Linked DNA regions of Metabacillus sp. KUDC1714. The protein of the gene in region 2 interacts with the protein of the main gene of each other region in a pairwise test. Links are inferred from orthologs where the notes say so. Each region holds a gene or a part of one and is shown on either strand. Other genes may lie near its edges.

Region 1 (3,286 bases), 610 kb from region 2 along the record:
CCACCTTCACGAAGTGTAGCACCCTCTTCAGTCACAATGACTGGAACCGGATTTGTCGTATGAGCTGTCATTGGCTCACCTTCTAATGTTACAACTTCATCAGAGTTACCATGGTCAGCTGTAATGATTGCTTTTCCACCTTTAGCGATGATTGCATCAACTATTTTTCCAAGACACTCATCAACTGTTTCAATTGCTTTAATTGTTGGCTCTAGCATTCCAGAATGTCCTACCATATCTGGATTTGCAAAGTTTAAAAGGATTGCATCAAATTTATCAGCTTCAATTTCGGCAAGTAACGCGTCCGTTACTTCATATGCACTCATTTCTGGCTGAAGATCATAAGTTGCAACCTTTGGTGAAGCAATTAAAATACGCTCTTCACCTGGAAACTTCTCTTCACGACCACCACTCATAAAGAAGGTTACGTGTGGATATTTTTCAGTTTCTGCAATACGAAGTTGTGTTAAATTATTTTGTGCTAACACTTCTCCAATTGTATTATCTAAGTTTGTTGGTTTAAAAGCAACATATCCATCAACTGTTTCACTAAAATGTGTTAAACAAACAAAGTGTAAGTTCTTAGGATGTTTTTCTCCACGATCAAATGAACGGAAATCTTCATTTGTAAACGTGTTTGAAATTTGTATTGCACGGTCTGGACGGAAATTATAGAAAATTACCGCATCGTTATCACTTAGAGTTGCAACAGGTGAACCGTCTTCCTTCGTCATAACAGATGGAAGTACGAATTCATCGAAAATACCATTGTTATAAGAATCATCGATACATTCCATTGGAGTACTGTAAGTAGGACCTTCTCCGTACACCATTGAACGGTATGATTTTTCTACACGGTCCCAACGCTTATCGCGGTCCATTGAGTAGTAACGTCCTGATAAAGTCGCAATTTCCCCGACACCGTATTCTGTGATTTTTTCTAGTAAATCATTCAAGTATGTTTTAGCAGTTTTTGGTCCTACATCACGACCATCAAGGAAGCCATGGATGTACACATTTTTCACGCCTTCTTTAGCTGCAAGCTGCAAAAGAGCATATAAATGCTGGATATGACTATGAACGCCACCATCTGATAATAGACCAAATAAATGTAGGTTTGTACCGTTTTGTTTTACATGATCAATAGCAGCTGTGAAAGTTTCATTTTTTTCAAATTCTCCTTCACGAATTGCTACGTTTACACGTGTTAAGCTTTGATACACAACACGACCTGCACCAATATTTAAGTGCCCTACTTCAGAGTTCCCCATTTGTCCTTCAGGAAGACCTACCGCTTCACCAGAAGCCGTTAATTGCGAATGTGGATACTGATTCCAGAAACGGTCAAAGTTTGGCTTCTTAGCATGAGCAACTGCATTTCCTTTCGATTCTTCACGGCAAGCAAAGCCGTCAAGAATAATTAGTGCAACTGGTGCTTTACTCATTGCTACTTGCCTCCAAAAGCTGAAGGAAGGATTGTGCTTCTAAACTTGCTCCACCGACTAGTGCACCATCGATATCAGGTTGCGCCATATATTCTTTAATATTTTCAGGCTTTACACTACCACCGTATTGAATACGTACAGCTTGTGCAGCAGCTTGTGAAAATTGCTCACCAACAACTTGGCGGATATGTGCACATACTTCATTTGCATCTTGAGCAGATGAAGATTTGCCAGTTCCAATAGCCCAAATTGGTTCATACGCAATAACAGTTTGAGTTACTTGCTCTTCAGTTAAACCTTGTAATGCTTGTTTCACTTGTTCACCTACAAGATCATTTGTCTTACCAGATTCACGTTCTTCTAACGTTTCACCACAGCAAACAATTGGAGTTAAACCATGTTTGAAAGCAGCTAGTGTTTTCTTGTTAACTGTTTCATCTGTTTCAGCAAACATTTCTCTACGCTCTGAATGCCCTAAAACAACATAGCTAACACCTAAATCTTTAAGTGCTACTGGACTAATTTCGCCAGTGAATGCGCCATTTCCTTCAAAGTGCATGTTTTGCGCACCTACTTTTAGGTCACTACCTTCAGTTAAGCCTACTAGGCTTTCTAAAAATAGTGCTGGAGCACATACTACTGAGTCAACATTAGCTGCAGTAGGTACTAAACCTTTTACTTCTTCAACAAAGCTTCTTGCTTCAGAAGATACTTTGTTCATTTTCCAGTTACCTGCAATAATTGGTTTTCTCACGATTACACCGTCCCTTTTCAAATTTCCTATGACTAATAACGCCACGATAAAAAATGAAGGTAAATGCTTGTGTAAAAATAATAGTCAAGATGTCGCGACTAATCTTGGTTTCTTATTTTACAAACATAAAACTTGAGACACGATTTTATAATTAGTTTCGTGTCTAGCTCCAGCTCCCAACGACTAGTGAACTTCACACTCCTTATACGCTAAGTCAACATCGAATCGCTTACGCTCTTCGTGTTTCCTTTGCCGCACCTAAACGGTCAGTAAATAATAACTGTCCGTAAAGGTCCGATAAGTCTCGCTATCCATCAGAAAACCACTGATGGAAGTCTCGCTTTATCTCATTCGGCGTGCTCTTTTTTCTACGTCGCTAAACGGTCGCTTCCGCTTTTCTTATTTATCGTTTAATGCCACAACACCTGGAAGTTCTTTACCTTCCATAAATTCAAGAGAAGCTCCACCGCCTGTAGAAATATGGCTCATTTTATCTGCCAACTCAAACTTTTCTACAGCCGCTGCTGAATCTCCTCCTCCGATTACTGAATATGTATCATTTGCTTCAGCAAGTGCTTCGGCAACAGCCTTCGTACCACCTGCAAATGCATCTAATTCAAACACACCCATTGGTCCATTCCAAATAACTAATTTAGATTTTTTAATAACATCCGCATAGATTTCGCGTGTTTTTGGACCTGCATCAAGACCTTCCCAATCACTAGGAATGCTGTCGATTGGTACAATTTGAGTATTTGCGTCATTTGAGAAATCATCTGCAACAACGACATCAACAGGCACGTAGAAATTAACGCCTTTTTCTTTTGCTTGTTCTAGGAATGATTTTGCTAAATCTATTTTATCTTCTTCTAAAAGTGATTTACCTACATCATGGCCTAATGCTTTGATGAATGTATAAGCTAATCCACCACCGACGATTAAGTTATCAACTTTATCAAGTAAGTGTTGAATAACACCAATTTTATCCTTAACTTTCGCACCACCGATAATCGCTGTAAAGGGGCGTTCAGGATTTGATAAAGCTTTACCTAATACTTCAAGCTCTTTTTCCATTAAGAAGCCTGCA
Region 2 (3,289 bases):
CAAAATAAGGAACGAATTAGCTCTGAAGTAAGAGAAGAGGTAGGAAGCCTTATTCAGCAAAGGCATAAGATCTTAGATGAATACAATGAACGATATAAAGAGTTAATTGAAGCAGTTGAAACAGAAGGTAAGAGTATGAAGGAAGAAATCGATGAAAAGGGCGATGAAATGAAGGATAAATATCAAAATTAATTCCTATTTACTTAATTTGAACTAAAATAAATAGCCGTTCATGGATAGTAGACAAAGAACTCTTCTATTCTAAGCAGCTATTTGCTTTATAATCAGCTCTGTCAAAAATAGAACCTAGCCAGCCTTCTTAAAATACACCACCTGTGGATAACGCACATAATAATTTTCCCCGTCAATTGTTAGTTGGAGATGGTCTATAGCAACACCGGTTAACATTCCTTCTAAGGAACCGTTTACTAATACTACTTTAATTTTTTTATTAGGCTCTTTTCTAAAAGATTGTTGTTTTTGAACAAAACTGATTAGGGTGATTGGTGCGGAAGGTGCGAGACTCCTGTGGGAGTAGCGGGACAGATGAGACCCCGCAGGCGCTTCGCGCTGAGGAGGCTCATCGCCCGCCCCACGGAAAGCGAGCATCCTCTCGCTGCAATCAACCAACCCAATACTATTTTAAAAGCAACAAAGTTTGCGAAAACAGCCTTTTATTAAGATGGAGTAATAAATGATCAAAAAAGATAGGCTCCATTTTGATTGTATAAGCTGGAGAAGTTGTCATCATTGTATGTGGCAATAAATTTGAATACATATAATAACCAGGTGGCAGTGCGTTTTGAGGTGAATAGTGTTGATACATGAGAAACGCCCCTTTTTCTTATTAGACTTATACCTATGTAGCCCTTGAAAAATCTGTAACGGCGACTGCCTAGATTAACATAAAACAACAAAAGAGGACCAAACATTTTTTTGTATGCTTAGTCCTTTTTCTCTTGAAAAGATTATGGAGTTAGGTTCGAAATTAGGAATCTATCGACAAAATCCCCTGTGATTATACATATTTATTTACCTGCTCGTTCTTCAAACAACTTAACAATTTCAATGACTGTATTTGTTGCTTGGATCATATTTTCAACTGAGATAAATTCAAATTTACCGTGGAAGTTCTCGCCACCGGTAAAGATATTCGGTGTTGGCAGTCCCATATAGGAAAGCTGGGATCCATCAGTGCCGCCTCGAATTGGTTCAACGATTGGCTTTATACCTAAATTCTCCATTGCTTCATGAGCAATATCAACAATGTACTTAACTGGCTCAATTTTATCCTTCATATTAAAGTATTGATCATTTAATTCTAAAATAATAGTTTCCTGTCCATACACTGTTTTGAATTCCTCGACAAGTTCAACCATTTTATCTTTCCTTACTTGAAAATGCTGTTTATCGAAATCGCGAATGATATAGTGAAGCTTTGTTTCTTCGACATCACCAGTTATTGTTAGTAAGTGATAGAAGCCTTCATAGCCTTCTGTAAATTCAGGTGCTTCCATTGCTGGGAGCTTGCTATTAAACGCCATCGCGATCTTGGCTGAATTGATCATTTTTCCTTTAGCTGTTCCAGGGTGGACATTATTTCCTTTAAAGGTAATCTTGGCGGCAGCAGCGTTAAAGCTTTCATATTGAAGTTCACCGAGAGGGCCACCATCCACTGTGTAGGCAAAATCAGCACCAAATGCAGCTACATCAAATTTATGTGGTCCCCTTCCAATTTCCTCATCAGGTGTAAAGGCCACTCTGATTTTTCCGTGCTTAATTTCTGGATGCTTGATTAGATATGCCATCGCCGTCATAATTTCTGTAATTCCAGCTTTATTATCAGCACCTAAAAGTGTTGTACCATCCGTTGTAATGAGTGTATGTCCTTTATAATTAACTAGATTCGGGTAATGAGTAGGAGAAAGAACAATATGTAATGGCTGATTTAAAACTATGTCGTTTCCATCATAATTTTCAACTATTTGTGGCTTAACGTTTGTACCTGTAAAATCAGTTGCTGTATCCACATGTGCTAGAAATCCGATTGTTGGGACTTGCTTTTCAGTGTTTGATGGAAGAGTAGCCATCACGTATCCGTTTTCATCAATCGAGACTTCTTTCATACCAATCTCGTTTAACTCCTTAACAAGCATATTCGCAAGTGTCAGCTGACCAGGTGTTGATGGACAGGATTCATTGTTTTCGTTTGATTGGGTATCCACTTTAACGTAATTAGTAAATCTTTCAACAATCTCGTTTTTCATAGGAACTTCCTTTCTTATCGTAGGATAGTTTTATCTTATCATGATCAAAACAGAATCGCATGTATGAGAGTATAGAGATGTATTTGGATAAGCTTTTGTGGTCAAATTGAAAAAAGAGCTTGGTTTGACCAGCTCTTTAAAGGCACTGTTTTGAAAGATATCCTTCTACAAGTGTTTCTATTCAGATATACGAACATCAATCATCCTCATTTAGTTTTTTGAAGCTATCCATCCGACTAAACCAATACGCTATAAAAAACAAGAAGAGATAAATAAAGAAGTCATAAAATGTTGACCAACCTTTCGGATTATAAAAACCAAGCATATCAAATGCATTCATTCCGATAAAGGCTGCCAAAGCAGAAAAGATAATACTCTTTATGAATGGATTAGCGTTTGGCTTAATTTGCAGAAAAAACATAATGGCAACTGGTGCTAATGAAAAATGATAAGGAAGAAATAGCTGAGATGCTATAGGTGAAAACTTTACCGGATAAGTCCATAGTCCTAAAGAACTCGCAATAAGGTCAATCGTTATTGATAGCATCATTGTAATAACGCCAGCGAATAGTAATCGACCGGTACTTTCCCTTTTTCTGAACATTAACCAAAAAATCCAAGGGAGAATAATTAAGCCAATTCCTAACCACCATTGCCAAGTAAATAAAAAGGCATTAACAACTGCATCAGACATCATTGTATGTCCTTCTTTAATCAGTTGATAGGCCTTTTCTGTTTGTTTTATCCCTTCTTCAACTGTCATTCTAAACTCAACTCCTTCAAATAAAGGGCTTTTATTGATAAATGAGCTAAAAACTTCTGTGTATGAATGATTTCTATATATTAATGTTTGCATTTATATTACGAACTATGTATTAGTTAAAGTAAGAATAGATGTTGCTTAAACAAAAAAACACATGATTCCTAGGTAGAATCAATGTGTTTTTTTCGTAATTTTAATTTAGAACTCTCTAATAAAATTAGTTCAAACCCCACGCCGCGCAAAGTCAACAAACCGAAAT

Evidence for each region.
Region 1: the proteins of pepT (region 2) and tpiA interact in binary tests that used the Escherichia coli proteins (3 or more experiments, as listed by UniProt). The link is inferred for Metabacillus sp. KUDC1714 from one-to-one orthologs.

The regions. Positions count from the first base shown.
Region 1 is NZ_CP055263.1:1,214,084-1,217,369, forward strand. What follows is about bases 319-3,269. They hold tpiA (triose-phosphate isomerase), read right to left. Parts: upstream 2,200-3,269; coding sequence 1,438-2,199; downstream 319-1,437. Other genes in these bases: gpmI (2,3-bisphosphoglycerate-independent phosphoglycerate mutase), read right to left, coding at 319-1,445; HUW50_RS05910 (phosphoglycerate kinase), read right to left, coding at 2,599-3,269. In the rest of the region: more of gpmI, read right to left, coding at 1-318; more of HUW50_RS05910, read right to left, coding at 3,270-3,286. UniProt on the Escherichia coli protein: Involved in the gluconeogenesis. Catalyzes stereospecifically the conversion of dihydroxyacetone phosphate (DHAP) to D-glyceraldehyde-3-phosphate (G3P).
Region 2 is NZ_CP055263.1:1,822,013-1,825,301, reverse strand. The notes cover bases 149-3,102. They hold pepT (peptidase T), read right to left. Parts: upstream 2,268-3,102; coding sequence 1,029-2,267; downstream 149-1,028. Other genes in these bases: HUW50_RS08630 (CBO0543 family protein), read right to left, coding at 2,464-3,030; HUW50_RS08640 (hypothetical protein), read right to left, coding at 638-826; HUW50_RS27505 (DUF2642 domain-containing protein), read right to left, coding at 307-609; HUW50_RS08650 (VWA domain-containing protein), read left to right, coding at 149-192. In the rest of the region: more of HUW50_RS08650, read left to right, coding at 1-148; treR (trehalose operon repressor), read right to left, coding at 3,253-3,289. UniProt on the Escherichia coli protein: Cleaves the N-terminal amino acid of tripeptides.